One region of the Achromobacter sp. 1011811831 genome, then DNA from elsewhere that is predicted to be linked to it. Evidence: predicted binding sites of a transcription regulator. Region 1 holds the regulator's gene; each other region holds the start of a gene.
The links. The regulator sigma-54, encoded in region 1, starts transcription at its own class of promoters, with help from an activator protein. The targets are predictions, from matches to a motif close to TGGCANGNAANCTGCTTT.

Region 2: the regulator sigma-54 is predicted to act here: its motif matches at 2,506-2,523, upstream of AC6LJ9_RS26595 (BMP family protein).
Region 3: the regulator sigma-54 is predicted to act here: its motif matches at 1,921-1,938, upstream of AC6LJ9_RS16485 (CmpA/NrtA family ABC transporter substrate-binding protein).
Region 4: the regulator sigma-54 is predicted to act here: its motif matches at 2,852-2,869, upstream of urtA (urea ABC transporter substrate-binding protein).

The regions. Positions count from the first base shown of each region.
Region 1 is NZ_JCBANG010000051.1:4,843-9,727, forward strand. Features, by position in the region: partial or broken gene AC6LJ9_RS18755 (LysR substrate-binding domain-containing protein) at 1-493, shown strand, start outside; gene AC6LJ9_RS18760 ((2Fe-2S)-binding protein) at 705-986, opposite strand; gene rpoN (RNA polymerase factor sigma-54) at 1,108-2,535, opposite strand; gene AC6LJ9_RS18770 (hypothetical protein) at 2,552-3,175, shown strand; gene AC6LJ9_RS18775 (Bug family tripartite tricarboxylate transporter substrate binding protein) at 3,369-4,349, shown strand.
Region 2 is NZ_JCBANG010000103.1:3,772-8,656, forward strand. Features, by position in the region: gene AC6LJ9_RS26590 (ABC transporter ATP-binding protein) at 1-1,290, opposite strand, end outside; gene AC6LJ9_RS26595 (BMP family protein) at 1,287-2,303, opposite strand; gene AC6LJ9_RS26600 (DedA family protein/thiosulfate sulfurtransferase GlpE) at 2,832-3,743, shown strand; gene panE (2-dehydropantoate 2-reductase) at 3,862-4,788, shown strand.
Region 3 is NZ_JCBANG010000040.1:22,502-27,386, forward strand. Features, by position in the region: gene cysG (siroheme synthase CysG) at 1-970, opposite strand, end outside; gene AC6LJ9_RS16480 (ANTAR domain-containing response regulator) at 1,083-1,703, opposite strand; gene AC6LJ9_RS16485 (CmpA/NrtA family ABC transporter substrate-binding protein) at 2,067-3,374, shown strand; gene ntrB (nitrate ABC transporter permease) at 3,398-4,231, shown strand; gene AC6LJ9_RS16495 (ABC transporter ATP-binding protein) at 4,236-4,885, shown strand, end outside.
Region 4 is NZ_JCBANG010000091.1:13,738-18,622, forward strand. Features, by position in the region: gene urtB (urea ABC transporter permease subunit UrtB) at 1-1,507, opposite strand, end outside; gene urtA (urea ABC transporter substrate-binding protein) at 1,521-2,774, opposite strand; gene atzF (allophanate hydrolase) at 3,154-4,885, shown strand, end outside.

The sequences.
Region 1 (4,885 bases):
GCTGCGCCTGTCGGTGCGTTGCGACCTGAGCGCCGGGCTGACGCGCAGCCTGGAACGCGGTGACCTGGACGTGGCGCTGCTCAAGCGCGAACCCGGGGCCGGCCTGGGTGCGGGCGCGGCGCTGGCGGCCTGGCCGGAACACCTGCACTGGATCGCCGCCGATGCCTGGCCGCTGCCCGACGCCGAACCGGTGCCGCTGGTGGCGTTTCCCCAGGGCTGCATCTACCGCAACCGCGCCATCCACGCGCTGGAAGCGGCCGGCCGGCGCTGGCGCATCGCCTATGAAAGCCCGAACCTGCTGGGCCTGCAGGCGGCGCTGGCCGGCGGCCTGGGCGTGGCGCTGCTGGAGCGCCGCTGCCTGACCGCCGGCCTGCGCATCGTGGACGGACACCTGCCCGTGGCGCCGCCTACCGAGCTGGCGCTCTGCCTGGGCGCGGCGGCGCGCGAACCGGCGCGCCAGGTGGCGCTGACGGTGCAGGCTTTCTGCGCCGAGGCATGGCGCCAGCCGTCGCCCTGGACGGTGGAGGGTCAGCGAAAATTCAAGGAATCGGGAGGATCCGCGCGCGTCGGCAAGCCGCAAGAGGAAAAGACGGGCGCTGACAGGAAGAACGCGGGGACTCGCGCGGCGGGCGCGCCCAAAAAACAAAAGCCACGGTCGACAACCGTGGCTATGTGATCAAGCCAGATCAATCAGGCTGGAGGGATCAGGCGACGGCCACCCGGATGACCGGATAGGTATTGGCCGCCGGCGCGCTGGCCTGTTCAGTCAGGGCGGCGGGAGGATTGACCGGAACGGCGATCGAGCGCACGTCGCAGACGCTGGAGCAACGGCCGCCGGGCAGGTATTCCGTGGCGGTGGCTGCGCAACAGCCGCAACAGGTCGCCACGCCCAGCTCGAACTGCAGGTCGGCCAGCGTGGTTGCGCCCGCGTCCACGCTGGCGCGGACTTGGCGTTCGGTGATCGCGTTGCATACACAAATGTACATGAGAATAATTATCGAAAATTATTCTCAATCTGGCAAGCGGCTGTCCTAAAAAAATTTGCAACCGATTTGTCACGCAAGTATTTGAAATCAGGGACGAATTCCTAACGATTCGTCCCTGATTTCACCGGACCGAGGCTTGCGCCTTGCGCAGCGCCGCCGGCGCGATGCGCAAGGCCTCGCGGTACTTGGCCACCGTGCGCCGGGCGATCACGATGCCCTGGTCGGCCAGCTTTTCCATGATCTGGCTGTCGGACAGCGGCTTGGCACGGTTCTCGTCCGCCACCATCTGGCGGATATGGGTCTGCACCGCCGTGGCCGAGGTGGCGTCGCCGCCATCGGTCGACACCCCCGTCCCGAAGAAGCGCTTGAGCTCCAGCGTGCCGAACGGGGTGAGCATGTACTTCTGCGTCGTGGCCCGCGAAATCGTGGATTCGTGCAGGCCCAGTTCGCCCGCGATGTCCTTCAGGATCAGCGGACGCATGGCCGCCGGCCCCTGGCTGAAGAAGGCCGTCTGGCGCTCGACGATGGCCTGGGACACACGCAGGATGGTGTCGAAGCGCTGCTCGACGTTGCGGATCATCCACTTGGCCTGCTGCAGCTGGGCCTGCAGGCCGGCGTGGGCCGATTCCTTCTGGTTGCCCAGCATCTGCGCGTACAGGCCGTTGATCTGCAGGCGCGGCACGGCGGCGCTGTTGAGCGTGACCTGCCAGCCGCGCCGGGTCTTGCGCACGATCACGTCCGGCACGGCGTAGTCGGCGGCCGGCACGGTCCAGGCGCGTCCCGGACGCGGCTCCAGGCGCAGGATCAGGGCGTGCGCGGCGCGGAATCGGGTTTCGTCGCAACCCGCCGCCACGCACAGACGGGCGACATTGCCGGTGGCCAGCAGCGGCAGGTGACGGGCGCAGATCTCGCGGGCGCAGGCCAGCGCCGCCGGGTCGGCCGCCTCGGGCAGGCGGCCGATATCGGGGTGGCGCAATTGCAACAGCAGGCATTCCGCCATGTCCCGCGCGCCGATGCCGGGCGGATCGAAGGACTGCAGCAGCGACAGCGCCGCCTTCAGCTCGTCGATGTCCGGCTCCAGCTCGGCGGGCAGCCAGCCCAGGATTTCCTCCAGCGGCGAACCCAGATAGCCGTTCTCGTCCAGCTCGTCAATCAACAGGGCGGCCAAGGCAGCGTCGCGCGGCGCCGCCCGGGTCAGCATCAGTTGGCCCAGCAGATGCTCGCGCAGCGTGTCCGGCATGGCGGCCTCGGGCGGGCCGCCGTCCTCATCTGGATAGACCCCGCCGGAGCCGGGCATTTCCTCGATGGGCGTGTCGCGCTCGGCGGCCGGCTCGTCGTCCTGCACCGAGGATTCGCGTTCGGACTCCGCCTGCGCCTCGGGCGCCGCGGGCTCGTCGTCGCGCTCGAGCAGCGGGTTGTCCGCCAGCACCTGCGAGATCTCGGCTTCCAGTTCGAGCGTGGACAACTGCAACAATCGGATCGATTGCTGCAGTTGTGGGGTCAGCGTCAGATGCTGACCAGGACGCAGTTCTAAAATCGGACGGGTCATAGGTACAATATTTTGCATGATGAATCAGACTTCGCCCGAGCGCGTTCGCCAGGATAGCCGCCTGATCGGCCAAACCCTGCTCAAACTTGCGCTTCCCAGACTCCTCCTGCGCGCGATCGTGATCGCCGTCGCCCTCATCATCTGGTATTTCGTCGCCAACTGGATACTGGACGCGGGCAAGCGCGTGAGCTTCGAATTCCTGCACTCGCTGGGCCAGCCCACGATGGACATGGTGCAGAAGTTCAGCCCCTACCTGTGGTGGGTCGGGGTCGGCATCTGGAGCCTCATCGTCTTCTTCGCGCTGCGCGCCTGGCTGACCGCCAGCCTGGCCTCCGGCCGCGCCACGCCGGTGCAGACCGAGGTGCTGGCCGAACTGGCGCCGCAGTTGTCCGACGAATCGCTGGGCGTGCTGCGCTGGACCTGGGGCGACCGCGAAGAGCCCTTCACCGTCGGCGACCTGCGCCGTTCGCTGTCTGAAATCCGCCACAGCCGCATCGCCAAGATCGACATGGTGGCGCGCCAGGCCGAGATCCTGGAAGGCGGCGGCAAGCCGCGCGCCGGCTCCCGCGACGACGACGCCCCGCGCCGCGAAGCGCGCGCCGACCGCTACGTCGAGCCGCGCATCGGCCCCGCCCGATAAGCGACACCCCTTCCGCGCAACCCGCCAGAAGCCGCCGTCCAGGCGGCTTTTGCATTTCAGTCCCCTGCCAGCAAGCCGCTCCTATACTGGCCGGCCAGGCTCGCGCAACCGCGGGCTGCGCGTCATACCGACACCAAGCGCCGGCGGCCCTGCCGCGGCGACCGCGCGGCCGGCCTCCTGGAGTCCGCTTTCCATGTTCCGCACTTCCGTCCGGTTCGCCGCCAGCATGGCGCTGGCCTGCTCGGCCGCCCTCTCGTTCAGCGCGCCGGCCCTGGCCGCCTGGCCCGACAAGCCCATCACCTTCGTCGCCCCGTTCACCGCTGGCGGCGCCAATGACCTGGTCGCCCGCATCATCGCCAAGGCGGTCGGCGCCGCGCTGAACCAGCCCGTCATCGTCGAGAACCGTCCCGGCGCCGGCGGCGTGATCGGCGCGGCGCACGTGGCGCGCAGCCCGGCCGATGGCTACACCTACCTGGTCGGCAGCAACGGCACCGTCACCAACAGCCTGATCCGTTCCGACCAGCCGTACAAGGACGAGGCGCTGACGCCCGTCGCGCTGCTGTCGATCACGCCGTCGGTGATCGTGACCCATCCGTCCAACCCCGCCAAGGACCTGAAGGACTTCGTGGCACGCGCCAAGCAGGCCAAGAGCGACCGCATCACCTTTTCCACGGCCGGCAACGGCAGCACGCCGCATTTCGTGGCCGAGATGCTCAAGGAAGCCACCGGCCTGCCGGTAGAGCCCATCGCCTACAAGAGCGGCTCGGAAGGCGTGAGCGCGGTGATCGGCAACCAGGTCGACGCCACCTCCGAGGCCAGCATCGTGACGCTGCCGCTGGTCCAGAGCGGCAAGCTCAAGGCGCTGGCCACCACCTGGGACAAGCGCATGGCCAGCGCGCCGGACATTCCGACCACGGCCGAGGCCGGCTTCGGCACGGTGCGCATCGGCCACTGGGCCGGCCTGTACGCGCCGACCGGCACGCCGGCAGACGTGCTCGACAAGATGAACGCGGCGGTCGAGCAGTCGCTGCAGACGCGTGAAGTGCAGGATGCGCTGCGCCAGAGCAGCATCGAGCCGGGCGGTGGTTCGCGCGCCAGCTTCGCCGAGTTCGCCGCCAACGAGCGCAAGCGCCTGGGCGAAGTGGTCAAGAACGGCCATATGCAGACGCAGTAGGCGCCTGGGCCGGCGCGCGCTCATGCTGTTGCGCGTCCGGCCGCGCGAGCCCCGCGCCACCGCGAAACGCGTGGCTCGCGCCGCGCCTGCCGGCCTGTCGAAAGAACCAGGGAATACCCTGAGGCGTCACCGTAAGACAGATACGTCCCTGGCTTTTTCATTTGCGCTTGCACAAAAAGTATGTTTGACTAGCACACCTATGGCCGCTAACCGCAACCCCCTCGCGATTGCCACCGGACGCTACGACGCTCCGGTCGCCGGCCTGCGCGCTTCCTTCTTCAGCGTTGCCTCCTTCGCCGCGCTATCGCTATACCTACCGATCGGTTGCCGGGCCTAGTGCCTCGTGGTAGCTCGGCAGCCACACGCTCGCCACACGCGTATTCCCCTTTCTTTTCCTGTTTTCAAGACTGAATCCTGCCGGCCTGGCCAGTAGTTTCCGGGCATATCCACGGCAAATCCAGGCGCCAGACCGTCATCCGGGCGTGCGCCGCTTGCGGGACCCAGTCCCCGGGATTCAAAAGAAACCGATCGAGGTG
Region 2 (4,885 bases), on a different contig from region 1:
CACGATGAAGTCCGGCTCGCGGGCCAGCGTGCGGCCCAGGATCAGCTTCTGCATATTGCCGCCGGACAGGCTGCGGGTGCGCACGTCCAGCGAGGCGGCGCGCACGTCGAACTGCCTGGCCAGCGCCTGCGCGTAGGCGCGGCCGGCGCGCGCGCGGATCATGCCCCAGCGCGCGAAGCGCGGGTCGTTCAGGTCTTCTACGATGGCGTTTTCCCAGAGCGGGCTGTCGCCGATCATGCCTTCGCCGTGACGGTCTTCCGGGATGCGGCCGACGCGCGCGGCGGTCCAGCCGGCGGGCGTGCGGGGCGCGGGGGCGCGCTCCGGTCCCAGCCGGATGGCGCCGTCGCTGGGCTGGCGCAGGCCGGTCAGCACCGACACCAGCGCCTGCTGGCCGTTGCCGGCCACGCCGGCGATGGCCACGATCTCGTGCCGGTGCACGGTCAGGTCCAGGCTGTCCAGGCGCGTGGCGCCGTCGCGGTCGCGCACCGTCACCTGCGACAGCGCGATCACTGGCGCCGCCTGCTCGGCGGCGGCCACGGCCTCGGCGTGCGGCATGGCGACCTTGCGGCCCACCATCAGCTCGGCCAGCTCGGCCGGCGTGGTGGCGGCGGTTTCGCGCTCGGCCACCAGCCTGCCCTGGCGCAGCACGGCCACGCGCCGCGACACCGCCATGACTTCGTCCAGCTTGTGCGAAATGAAGATGACGGCCAGGCCTTCGTCCACGAAGCCGCGCAGCGTGGCGAACAGGCCGTCGACTTCCTGCGGCGTCAGCACGGCGGTGGGCTCGTCCAGGATCAGGACGCGCGCGCCGCGGTACAGCGCCTTCAGGATTTCAACGCGCTGCTTCTCGCCCACCGACAGCGTGCCGACGCGCGCGTCGGGATCCACGCCCAGGCCGAAGCGCTGGCCCAGCTCGACCAGTTTGCGGCGGGCCTGGCGTCGCCCGGAAGCCAGCTTCCACAACGATTCCGTGCCCACCATGATGTTGTCCAGCACGGTCAGGTTGTCGGCCAGCGTGAAGTGCTGGTGCACCATGCCGACCCCCGCGGCCAGCGCCGCGTCGGGCCGGCCCGGCGGCAGCGGCTGGCCGAAGACCTCGATGGCGCCGGCGTCGGCCACGTAGTGGCCGAACAGGATCGACACCAGCGTGGACTTGCCGGCGCCGTTCTCGCCCAGCAGGGCCAGCACCTCGCCCTGTCCGAGCGTGAGCGAGATGTCGTCGTTGGCCGTCAGGCTGCCGAAGCGCTTGGTGATCCCCGTCAGTCGCAGGGCGAGCGGCGCCGGGCTCATCGCGCGGAGGACTTGGGTTCTTTGTCGTTGACCTTGACGCTGAAGCTGCCGTCCAGGATGGCCTTTTGTTTGGCTTGCACCTTGGCGATCAGGTCGGCCGGGATCTTGCCGGCGAAGGTGCCCAGCGGCGCCAGCGACGAGCCCTTGTGCTTCATCAGCGAGTACTGGCCGTAGTCGTCGGCCTTGAAGGCGCCGGCCTTGACCTGCTTGAGCGCCTCGTCGATGGTCGGCTCCATGCTCCACAGGGCCGAGGCCACCACGGTCTCGGGGTACTGGGGCTGGGTGTCGATCACGTTGCCGATGGCCAGCTTGCCGCGTTCCTTGGCGGCGTCCGACACGCCGAAGCGTTCGGCGTAGAGCACGTCGGTGCCCTTGTCGATCATGGCGAAGGCCGCTTCCTTGGCCTTCGGGGGATCGAACCAGGAGCCGATGAAGGTGACGGTGAACTCGGCCTTGGGATTGATCTCGCGCGCGCCCTCGATGAAGGCCTGCATCAGGCGGTTCACTTCAGGGATGGGGTAGCCGCCCACCAGGCCGATCTTGCCGGTCTGGCTCATGCCGGCCGCGATCATGCCGGTCAGGTAGGCCGGTTCCTGGATGTAGTTGTCGAACACCGCGAAGTTGGGCTGCTGCGGCTTGCCCGAGGAGCCCATCAGGAAGGCGGTCTGCGGATAGTCCTTGGCCACCTTGCGCGCCGCGGCCTCGACCGCGAAGGCCTCGCCCACCACCAGCTTGTTGCCCTGCTCGGCGTACTGGCGCATGACGCGCTCGTAGTCGGCGTTGGTGACGTTCTCGGAGAACGCGTAGTCGATCTCGCCGCGGTCGCGGGCGGCGGTCAGCGCCTTGTGGATGCGCGAGACCCACTGCTGCTCGACCGGCACCGTGTAGATGGCGGCGACCTTGACCTTGGCGGGCGCCTGGGCCTGGACCGTGCCGGCCAGCATCAGCGCGCCGGCGGCGGCGGCCAGCTTGAGCAGGCCGCGGCGGGCGGACGAGGGGAATAGGGAGTTCATGCGTGGGGCTCCTTCGCGGGGATGGACGGGAATGGGGAAAGGACGCGATCGCCGCGCACGCGGCCCCTCGCCGCCCGATGGCTGCGGCCGCCGGCGGACGAGCCGGGGCGAGCGGGCGGATGCGTGGTCTTGGGATCGGTCATCGGATGGGGCGCAGGCAGGCGCGCCCATCCGAACGGTCGGGTTCGCGGCCTGCCATGGCGAAGCAATTTGTATGCCATGCGGCGTTCCCGCGGCAAGTCGGGGAAACCTGATGGCCGGGCAGGATTATAGGCACGCCGGCGGGGATTGTCGGCACTACCTTGGTGCGGCTTTGCAGGTGGTGGACGGCGGCGCGCTCAAATCCTGGCGCGCCGCGCAATGCAGTGTTCCACCGGCCCGGGCTGGCAAGGCCGCCCGGGCCGCCTAAAATTCCGGCGCGGGCGCGCGCGTTTGGCGCCGCCCCGCTGTGCCGGACCGGGCCGGCCCCTCGCGGGGCGGCCAGTCCCTGAACCCGGCCGCGCGCCGCGCGGCCCGTCGGAAGACACGATGCAAGACATACAGTTGCTGCTGGAGCAGTACGGCGCCTGGCTGGTGTTCGGAAACGTCCTGATCGAACAGGCCGGCCTGCCCGTGCCCGCCTATCCCATGCTGATCGCCGCCGGCGCGCTGGCCGGCACGGCCGGCTGGCTGGCGCCGTGGATCGCGGCCACGCTGGCCTGCCTGCTGGCCGACAGCCTCTGGTACCTGGCGGGCCGGCGCTATGGCGCGCGCCTGCTGGGCGTGGTCTGCAAGCTGTCGCTGTCGCAGGATTCCTGCATCCGCCAGACGCAGCGGCTGTACCTGCGCGTCGGCGTGCGCGCGCTGCTGGTGTGCAAGTTCCTGCCGGGCGCGGGCGCGCTGTCCACCGTCATGGCCGGCCTGACCGGCACCGGCTTGCGCCGCTTCCTGCTGTACGACCTGGTCGGCGCGATGATCTGGGCCGGCTCGGCCCTGCTGCTGGGCGGCCTGTTCCATGGCGTGGTCAACGACGTGCTGGACCTGTTGGCGAACTATGGCGCCATGGGCCTGGGCCTGCTGGCCGCGCTGCTGGCGCTGTACATCGTCGTGCGCGCGCTGCGCCGCTGGGTGCTGGTGCGCAAGCTGCGCGTCATCCCGAGGCTGTCGGTCGACGAGCTGATGCGCTGGCGCCAGGACGGCCGCCAGGCGCTGGTGTTCGACGTGCGGCCCGAGGCCCAGCGCGATGCCCAACGCATTCCCGGCGCCATCGCGGTGGACCTGCGCGCGCCGCTGCCGCCGCTGGAGGCGGACGCGCAGGACGCCGACATCGTGGTCTATTGCGCCTGCCCCAACGAGGTCTCGGCCGCGATGCTGGCCCGGCGGCTGCGCGCCGCCGGCTATCGCCGCACCTGGGCGCTGCGCGGCGGCTACGAGGCCTGGGCGCGCCACGCGCAGCCCTGAACGCCGGCCCGTGATTTCGGTCCGTGGCTGTGGCCCGTGGCTTCGGTCCGGCCGCGGCCGCGCGCATAATGTCCGCGTTCGCCCGCAAGACTTGCGGGCTGCCAGACAGGAGACAGACATGCGCTTGTTGTTCTTGGGCGCCGGCGGCACCGGCGGCTACTTTGGCGGACGCGCGGCCCAGGCCGGCGCGGACGTGACCTTCCTGGTGCGCGAGCCGCGCGCGGCGCGCTTGCGCGCCGAAGGGTTGCGCATCCGCAGCCCGCTGGGAGACGCCGTGGTGCATCCCAAGCTCGCCACCAGCCAGACGCTGGACGGCGCCTACGACGTGGTGGTGCTGAGCTGCAAGGCCTATGACCTGGCCAGCGCCATCGAGGTCATCCGCCCCGCCGTGGGGCCGGACACGGCGGTGCTGCCCATCATGAACGGCGTGCTGCAATACGAGGTGCTGGACCGCGAGTTCGAGGCGCGGCGCGTGTTGGGCGGGCTGTGCCAGATCAACGCCACCCTGGGGCCGGACGGCGAGGTCGTGCATCTGGGCAAGTTCGCCAGCATCGTGTTCGGCGAGCGCGCCGGCCCGGCCCGCAGCGCGCGCTGCGAGGCCTTGGCGCAGGCGCTGGCCGGCGGCGAATTCAGCAGCCGCCTGAGCGACAACATCCACCAGGACGTGTGGGAAAAATACGTATTCCTGACCACGCTGGCGGCCGGCACCTGCCTGATGCGCGGGCCGGTGGGCCGGATCGCCGCCACCGACGACGGCGCCGACATCCTGCGTGCCTTGCTGCGCGAATCGCAGGCCGTGGCGGCCGCGTCCGGGCATGCGGTGCGGCCCGAGGCCGACGCCTCGGTGCTGAAGATCCTGACCGACACCAGCCAGCCCATGACAGCGTCCATGTTCCGCGACCTGAGCCAGGGCCTGCCGGTCGAGGCCGACCACATCGTCGGCGACATGGTGCGCCGCGCCGCCACGCTGGGCGTGGACGCGACCTATCTGCGCGTGGCCTACGCGCATCTGCAGGTCTATCAGGCGCAACGCGCGGCGGGCTGACGCGGCCACGGCGGCGCCGCTGTTCAAGCGCCGCCGCCCGGCGCACACTGTGGCCATGCGCCGCGCGCGGTTCGCGGCGCGGGTCGGCGGCGCATTC
Region 3 (4,885 bases), on a different contig from region 1:
GCACGCCGTGCTCGCGCAGATATTCCAGTTCCTCGCCGCCCCGTCCGAAGATGAAGGCGTCGCCGCCCTTGAGCCGCACCACGCGGCGTCCGGCTCGCGCATGCTCGACCAGCAGCGCGTGGATGCGGGCCTGGGTGGCATGATGGTCTTCGCCGGGCTGCTTGCCCACCGACACGCGCTGCGCGTCGCGCCGTGCCAGGGCCATGATGTCGTCGCTGACCAGGCGGTCGTACAGGATCACGTCGGCCTCGTTCAGCGCCCGCAGCGCCTTGAGCGTCAAGAGGCCCGGGTCTCCCGGTCCGGCGCCCACCAGCACCACGCTGCCCTCGGCGGGACGCAGGGGCTGGTCCAGGGCGGCGGCCAGCGCGGCCTCGGCCTGGTCCGGGCGCTGCTGGCGCAACAGTCCGGCCACGGGGCCGTCCAGCAGCCAGTCGTAGAAGCGGCGCCGGGCGCCCAGGTCGGGGTGGCCGGCGCGGATGCGCTGACGGTAGCGCTCGGCCAGTCCGGCCAGCTGGCCCAGGGTGTGGTCGAACAGCGATTCGATGCGTTCGCGCAGGCGGCGGGCCAGCACCGGGGCCACGCCCGAGGACGAGATCGCCACGATCACCGGCGAGCGGTCCACGATGGACGGCACCTGGAACGAGGACAGCGCCGGATCGTCCACCACATTGCAGAACAGGCGGCGGGCCTCGGCGGCCTCGGACACCTCGCGGTTGACGCCGGTGTCGTCGGTGGCGGCCACGACCAGCCAGACGGCGTCCAGCCAGGCGGGGTCGAACCGGCCCGGATGGTGACGGATGCGGCCGTCGGCGGCCAGTGCGGCCAGGGCGGGCGTCAGCTCGGGCGCGCCCACGGTCACGGCGGCGCCCGCTTCGAGCAGCGCCAGCGTCTTGCGTTCGGCAACGGCGCCGCCGCCCACGACCAGCGCGGGGCGGCCGTTCAGATCGGCGAACAGGGGAAAGAGCTTCATGGAATAAACCCGCTCCGGGCTGGCCCGGAAAATGTCAGTCGATCATAGGGATGGGGTTTCATCCCCACAACTTTTGATTTATTGAATCCATATATCCAGAACTTATTAACGCTCAGCCCGGACCCAGCCATTGACTGAACTCAACGACTTCGCGCGCCACCTCGCCCAGGCGCTTCTGGGCCTGCATGGCGCGTTCGCGCAACAGCCGGTGGGCTTCGTCCTCGGATATTGAGCGGGTCTGCATCAGGATGCCCTTGGCTTTTTCCACCCATTGCCTGTCCGCCAGCCGAAGCTTGGCTTCGCGCAGCGCTTCGCGCCGGGACTTCTCCACGGCGAAGCGTTCGATCGCCACGGTCAGCAGGCTTTCGATGCGGGCGGCGGGCACGTCCCCGACCACATAGGCGGCCACGCCCGCCTGCAAGGCCTCGCGGATGGCCGCGCGCGTGCCGTCGCCGGTGAACATCACCACCGGCCGGTCGCTGTGCACGCTGGCCACACAGACATATTCCAGCGTGTCGCGACCGGGCGCGTCGCTGTCGATCAGCACCACGTCGGGAGCGGCGTCTTCGATCGCGGCCGCCAGATCGATGTCCGGCGCGGCCTCGGCCACGACGCGCACGCCCGCGGCCGCCAGCGTCTGCCGCAGCGACGCCGCGCGTCCCTCGCCATCGTTGAGCAGCATGACTTTCAGCATGGGGCTTTCGATCCTGGAAATCCGGATACCGGTGATCATGCAATTTCCATGCCATGGCGCGGCGCGCGCGACCGCCGCGCGCCGCGCACAAGCGCGGGGCATGGCGCGCACAGGCTTGGTGCGTCGGCGCACGTTGCTGCGCCTCTGGGGGCGTCCGCGGGGCGGCGGTCCACGCCCGCGCCGATCGGCCGCCCAGCCAGTATCCATGCGGTATCACGGACCCCGCGACGGTCCGAGCCGGGTGTGCGCGGGGAGCTGGCACGGCGCTTGCTTGTGGAGTAGTGGCGGCCAACGGCGGTCGCCCACGCTGAACGCCGCGCATTCGCGGCCAGGGACAACGACGTCTCGCCCGCCACCGGATCCGGTCCGTGGCGGGCGGGGCGTTTTTTTTTGCCAGGAGCCATGCCCATGTCGTCACACCATGACCGTTCGGAACACGCACCGAAACCCGACCCGCGCGATGGCGCCGATGCCGGACGCCGCAGCTGGCTCGCGGGGGCCGCGCGCGCGGCGACGGGCGCGGGTCTGCTGTCCCTGGTCGATCCGCTGGTGCGCGCCGGCGCCTGGGCGGCCGGCACCGATGCGCCGGAAAAGACCGAGGTGAAGATCGGCTTCATCCCTCTGACGGATTGCGCGTCCGTGGTGATGGCCTCGGCGCTGGGTTTGGACAAGAAGCACGGCGTCACCATCACGCTGTCCAAGGAGGCTTCCTGGGCCGGCGTGCGGGACAAGCTCATGAACGGCGAGCTGGATGTCGCTCATGTGCTGTACGGGCTGGTTTACGGCGTGCACCTGGGCATCGGCGGTCCGCGCAAGGACATGGCGGTGCTCATGGGCCTGAACCAGAATGGCCAGGCGATCACCCTGTCCAGCAAGCTGCTGCAGGCGGGCGCGCGCGACGGCGAGTCGCTGGCCAGGCTGATGGCCAGCGACAAGCGCGAATACACCTTCGCCCAGACCTTTCCCACAGGCACCCACGCCATGTGGCTGTACTACTGGCTGGCGGCGCATGGCATCGATCCGATGCGCGATGCCAAGGCCATCACCGTGCCGCCGCCGCAGATGGTCGCCAACATGCGCGTGGGCAACATGGACGGCTTCTGCGTCGGCGAACCCTGGGGCGCGCGCGCGATCATGGACAAGATCGGCTTCACCGCCATCACGACGCAGGGCATCTGGGCCGACCATCCCGAAAAGGTGCTGGGCGCCAGCGCGGAGTTCGTGGCGCGCCATCCCAATACGGCGCGGGCCGTCACGGCCGCCGTGCTGGAGGCGGGCAAGTGGATCGACGCGTCCGATGCCAATCGCCAGAAGACCGCCGAGACCATCGCGGCCAAGTCCTACGTCAATACCGACGCGGGCGGCATCGTCGGCCGCATGCAGGGCCGCTACGAGGACGGCCTGGGCAAGTCCTGGAGCGACCCGCATGCCATGCGCTTTCATGCCGACGGCGCGGCCAACTTCCCCTACCTGAGCGACGGCATGTGGTTCCTGACGCAGCACAAGCGCTGGGGACTGCTCAAGACGCATCCCGACTACCTGGCCGTGGCCCGGCAGATCAATCGCATCGACGTGTACCGCCAGGCGGCGCAGGCCGTGGGCGTGGCGCTGCCCGCCGGCGAGATGCGCAAGTCCACGCTGGTCGACGGCCTGGCCTGGGACGGCAGCGATCCGGCGGCCTATGCCGACGGCTTCAAGGTCAAGGCCTGAGCGCCGCAACGAGGGAGAAGGATATGTTCAATGTGATCTCCGGCATGGCGGGCGCGGGCCGGACGGGCGCCTTCTGGCGCGACCGCGTCGAGGCCCTGCTCAAGGCCGTGGCCGGGCCGGTGGCGGGATTCGCGGTGTTCGTGCTGGCATGGCAGGCGGTGGCCATGGGCATTCCCGAGATTCCCACGCCCGGCGTCACCTGGCACGCGGCCCAGGCGCTGTTCGCCGATCCTTTCTACGACAACGGGCCCAACGACAAGGGCATAGGCTGGAACCTGCTGGCCTCGCTGCAGCGCGTGGCCGTCGGTTTCGGGCTGGCAGCCATCGTGGGCATACCGGCGGGCTTCGCCATCGGCCGCTATGCCGCGCTGCGCGCCATGTTCTCGCCCATCGTCAGCCTGCTGCGGCCAGTGTCGCCGCTGGCCTGGCTGCCGCTGGGCCTGTTGCTGTTCAAGGCCGCCAATCCGGCCGCCATCTGGGCGATCTTCATCTGTTCCATCTGGCCCATGATCGTCAACACCGCCGTGGGGGTGACGCGCGTGCCGCAGGACTACCTGAACGTGGCGCGCGTGCTGAACCTGTCGGAATGGAAGGTCGTCACCAAGGTGTTGCTGCCGGCGGTGCTGCCCTATGTGCTGACCGGCGTGCGGCTGTCCATCGGCACGGCCTGGCTGGTGATCGTGGCGGCCGAGATGCTGACCGGCGGCACCGGCATCGGCTTCTGGCTGTGGGACGAGTGGAACAACCTGAAGGTCGAGCACATCGTCATCGCCATTTTCGTGATCGGCATCGTGGGGCTGGCGCTGGAAACGCTGCTGGTCGCGCTGGCGCGCCGCTTCACCTACGCCGAGGAGTAGCCGCATGAAGAAGCATGTACGCATAGAACGCGTGGGCCAGACCTTCGCCACGCGCAAAGGCGATTTCGTGGCCTTGCGCGATATCGACCTGACCGTGGACCAGGGCGAGTTCATCACGCTGATCGGGCATTCGGGCTGCGGCAAGTCCACGCTGCTGAACCTGATCGCCGGCCTGACGCGTCCCACCACCGGCGTGCTGCTGTGCGCTGAGCGCGAGATCACCGGGCCCGGGCCCGACCGCGCGGTGGTGTTCCAGAACCATTCCCTGCTGCCCTGGCTGACCTGCTTCCAGAACGTGCACCTGGCGGTGGAGCGCGTGTTCGGCGGCAGCGAAAACCGCGCCCGGCTGGCCGAGCGCACGCGCGCGGCGCTGGAACTGGTGGGTCTGCTGCCAGCGCAGAACAAGCTGCCGCGCGAGATCTCCGGCGGCATGAAGCAGCGCGTGGGCATCGCGCGGGCGCTGGCGATCGAGCCGGGCGTGCTGCTGATGGACGAGCCATTCGGCGCGCTGGACGCGCTGACGCGCGCGCATCTGCAGGACGAGCTGCTCAGGATCGTGGCCAAGACGCGCACCACCACCATCATGGTCACGCACGACGTGGACGAGGCCGTGCTGCTGTCGGACCGCATCGTCATGCTGGGCAACGGACCGGC
Region 4 (4,885 bases), on a different contig from region 1:
GGAACTTGTTGACGCCGCCCAGGCCCAGCGCGGCGATGACGGTGCCGGCCAGCTGTCCCACGCCGCCCAGCACCACCACCATGAACGAATCGACGATGTAGCCGCGTCCCAGGTCCGGGCCCACATTGCCCAGCTGCGACAGCGCCACGCCCGCCAACCCGGCGATGCCCGACCCCAGGCCGAAGGCCAGCATGTCCACGCGCCCGGTGGGCACGCCGGCGCAATCGGCCATGCGCCGGTTCTGCGTGATGGCGCGCACGAACAGGCCAAGGCGAGTGTGGTTGAGCAATGCCCAGACCAGCGCCACCACGGCCAGCGCGAAGCCGATGATGACCAGGCGGTTGTAGCTGAGCACCAGCCCGCCCAGCACCGTGACGCCGCCCGACATCCAGGCCGGATTGCCGACCTCCACGTTCTGCGCGCCGAACAGGCTGCGCACGCCCTGCATCAGCATCAGGCTGATGCCCCAGGTCGCCAGCAGCGTTTCCAGGGGCCGGCCGTAGAGCCAGCGGATCACGGTGCGCTCCAGCGCCATGCCCACCAGCGCCGTGACCAGGAAGGCCAGCGGCAGCGCCGCCGCCACGTACCAGTCGATCCAGCCAGGCAGCCAGGCGCGGAACAGCGTCTGCACCACATAGGTCACGTAGGCGCCGATCATCAGCAGCTCGCCGTGCGCCATGTTGATCACGCCCATCAGCCCGAAGGTGATGGCCAGCCCCAGCGCCGCCAGTAGCAGCACGCTGCCCAGGCTCAGGCCATAGAAGAGATTGCCGGCCCATTCGACGGTGGCCAGGCGGCGGTCGATGCGGCGCAGCGCGTCGGCGGCGGCCTCGCGCACGCCGGCGTCGGGTTCGACATGGGCGCCGTCGCGCTGCTGCGTCAAGGCCGCCAGCACGGGACGGAACGCGGCGTCGCCGCCTCGGCCCAGCAGTTCCACGGCATGACGCCGCGCGGCCGGATCGGCGCTTTGCAGTTCCAGCCTGGCCTGCGCGATCTCCAGCGCGGCGCGCACGGTCTCGTCGCGTTCCGTGGCCAGCGCTTGCGCGATCATGGGCAGCCGCGAGGGATCGGTGGTCTGTTGCAGGCGGCGCGCGGCGGCGAGCCGCGCGCCGGCATCGGCCGCGTGCAGCTGCGCGCCGGCCAGCGCCGCCTCGATGGCACGGCGCAAGCGGTTGTTGATGCCGATGGATGAGGATCCCGCCGGCAGGTCCAGCGCGGCGCCGCCGGCCGGGTCGGTGGCGCGGGCGCCATCACCGATCAGCACACGGCCGTCCGGCGCCGCGTAGAGCTGGTCGGCGCCCAGCGCGCGCAGCACGGCCGCGCCCTCGCCGCCTGGCAGAGCGCCCAGCGCGGCGATCGCCCGCAGCCTGGCGTCGGTATCGTCGCCCGCCAGCGGCGCCAGCAGGTCCTGGCCGATGCCGGCCGCCGCCACGGGCAGCGTCGGCCAGGCCAGGGCCAGGGCGAGCAGGAGACGACGCAGGTAGCGTGCGATCGCAGCGTTGCGCATGGCGGCCGTCTCCTTACAGGCCCTGCTTGCCTTCGTTGCCCGGGATGTACGGGCTCCAGGGCTGGGCGCGGATCGGACCCTTGCTCTTCCAGACCACGTTGAACTGGCCGTCGGCCTTGATCTCGCCGATGTACACCGGCTTGTGCAGGTGATGGTTGGTCTTGTCCATCACGATCTCGAAGCCGCTGGGCGAGCTGAACGTCTGGCCGCCCATGGCCGCGATGACCTTGTCCACGTCCGTGCTCTTGGCCTGTTCGACGGCCTGCTTCCACATGTGGATGCCGATGTAGGTCGCTTCCATCGGGTCGTTGGTGACCACGGTGGCGGCGTTGGGCAGGTTCTTGGCCTTGGCGTAGGCCTTCCACTTGGCGATGAAGTCGGTGTTGACCGGGTTCTTGATCGATTCAAAGTAGTTCCAGGCCGCCAGGTGGCCGACCAGCGGCTTGGTATCCACGCCGCGCAGTTCCTCTTCGCCGACCGAGAAGGCGACCACCGGCACGTCGGTGGCCTTCAGGCCGGCGTTGCCCAGTTCCTTGTAGAAGGGCACGTTGGAGTCGCCGTTGATGGTGGAGATGACGGCGGTCTTGCCGCCGGTGGCGAACTTCTTGATGTTGGCGACGATGGTCTGGTAGTCGGAATGGCCGAAGGGCGTGTAGACCTCGTCGATGTCGCTGTCCTTCACGCCCTTGGAATGCAGGAAGGCGCGCAGGATCTTGTTGGTGGTGCGCGGGTACACGTAGTCGGTGCCGAGCAGCACGAAGCGCCTGGCGCCGCCGCCGTCCTCGCTCATCAGGTACTCGACGGCGGGTATGGCCTGCTGGTTGGGCGCGGCGCCGGTGTAGAACACGTTCTTCTCCAGTTCCTCGCCTTCGTACTGCACCGGATAGAACAGCAGGCCGTTCAGCTCCTTGAACACCGGCAACACCGATTTGCGCGACACCGAGGTCCAGCAGCCGAAAACCACCGCGACCTTGTCCTGCGCCAGCAGCTGGCGGGATTTCTCGGCGAACAGCGGCCAGTTCGAGGCTGGATCGACCACCACGGGCTCCAGCTTCCTGCCCATGACGCCGCCCTTGGCGTTGATCTCGTCGATCGCCATCAGCGCCACGTCCTTGAGCGAGGTCTCCGAGATCGCCATCGTGCCGGACAGGGAATGCAGGATGCCGACCTTGATCGTGTCTTCGGCGGCATGGACCGACGGCATCCAGCCGGCCAGGGCCAGCAGGCTCACGGCGGTCAGTTGCTTGAGGGCTAGTCTGCGTTTCATGGGGACTCCTGGGTAGGTTGCGCCGGCATTGCCGGCATGAAATGGACAGGGCCTGTACCGCGCCTCGCCAGGACATCAAAGCAAGACCCGTGCCAGCCGCGCCGGAGGCGGCGGCGCGGCGGGGCCGCTATATGTAGGCGGGAAGGGCGGGGCGCGGGAACGATGCGGCGGAGCGGCTTGCTCAATCTGGTGCCGCGTGCACAAAACAGGTGCGTGATCTGCGCGGCGCTGGTGCGCGCCGGCGCCGCGACGGCGCGCCGCGCCTTGTGGCCGCGCGGGATGTCGTGGCAGGGAAACAGGGGGAAAACGCGCCGCGGGCGCGGACATGGCATGCCGCTTGCTTGGGAATCCTTACTTGCATACCAGAGAGGATTCCAGCATGAACGCCGCAGCAACGCAGTTCGACACCGCCGGTTGGACCATCGCGCAATGGCAGGCCGCCTATTTCGCGGGCGCCCGGCCCGAGGCGCTGCTGGCCGGCCACGCCGCCGCGCCGGACGCGCCCGCCGACAATGCCTGGATCCTGCGGGTCGACGGCCCGGCGCTGGCGCGCCAGCTGGACGAACTGGCGCGGCTGCTGGCGGCGGCGGACGGCGACCTGTCGCGCCTGCCGCTGTACGGCGTGCCTTACGCGGTCAAGGACAACATCGACGTCGCCGGCTGGCCGACCACCGCCGCCTGCCCGGCGTTCGCCTATACGCCCGACGAGGATGCCGGCGTGGTGCGGCGCCTGCGCGCCGCCGGCGCTATCCTGGTCGGCAAGACCAACCTGGACCAGTTCGCCACCGGCCTGGTGGGCACGCGCTCGCCGCACGGCGCGGTGGCCAACGCGTTCCGGCCCGAGTACATCAGCGGTGGATCCAGTTCGGGCTCGGCCTCGGTGGTGGCGCGCGGACTGGCGGCGTTCTCGCTGGGCACCGACACGGCCGGCTCGGGACGCGTGCCGGCGGGTTTCAACAATATCGTCGGACTCAAGCCCACGCGCGGCTGGCTCAGCGCCGCCGGCGTGGTGCCGGCCTGCCGCACGCTGGATTGCGTGTCGGTGTTCGCCCTGACGGTCGACGACGCGGCGCGGGTGGCCGACATCGCCGGCGGCTACGACGCGCACGATCCCTACTCGCGGGCCGCGCCGGCCGGCACGGCCCGCCCCTGGCCGGCGCGGCCGCGCTTCGCGGTGCCGGACAAGCTGGAGTTTCACGGCGACGCCGAGGCCGAGGCCGCCTTCGATGCGGCGCTGCGCGAGGTGCGCGCCAGTGGCGCCGAGCTGCGGACCATCGATTTCTCGCCCTATGCCGAGCTGGCCGCGTTGCTGTACCAGGGGCCGTGGGTGGCCGAGCGGTTCGCGGCGGTCGAAGCCTTGTGGCGCGAGCAGCCGGGCGCGATCGACCCGGTGGTGCGCGGCATCGTCGAAGAGGCCGGGCGCTACAGCGCGCTGGACGCCTTTCAGGCCGAATACCGCCGCGCCGCGCTGGCGCGCGCCATCCAGCAGTCGCTGGCGGACGTGGACGCGCTGCTGGTGCCCACCGCGCCGTCCATCTACACCATCGAACAGCTGCGCGAGGATCCGCTGGCGCTCAATTCGCGGCTGGGCCTCTACACCAACTTCGCCAACCTGGCCGACCTGTGCGCGCTGGCCTTGCCCGCGGGCATGCGCGGCGACGGCCTGCCGGCCGGCATCACCGTGCTGGGCCTGGCCTGGCAGGACCATGCGCTGGCCGAATTCGGCAGGCAATGGCAGGCGCGCCTGGGCCTGCCGCTGGGCGCCACCGGCAAGCCGCTGCCCGCCGCGCCCGCGTCGCGCGATCCGGCGCCGGGCATGCTGCGCGTGGCCGTGGTGGGCGCGCACCTTAGCGGCATGCCGTTGAACCATCAGCTGCGTTCGCGCCATGCCGTCTTGGTGGAAAAGACGCGCACGGCGGGTGACTACCGGCTGTATGCGCTGGCCAACACCACGCCGCCCAAGCCGGGCCTGGCCAAGCGCGCCGATGGCGCGCCCATCGAGGTCGAGCTGTGGGACATCCCCATCGCCGCGTTCGGCGGCTTCGTCGCCGAGATTCCGGCGCCGCTGGGCATCGGCACGCTGGAGCTGGAGGACGGGCGGCTGGTCCAGG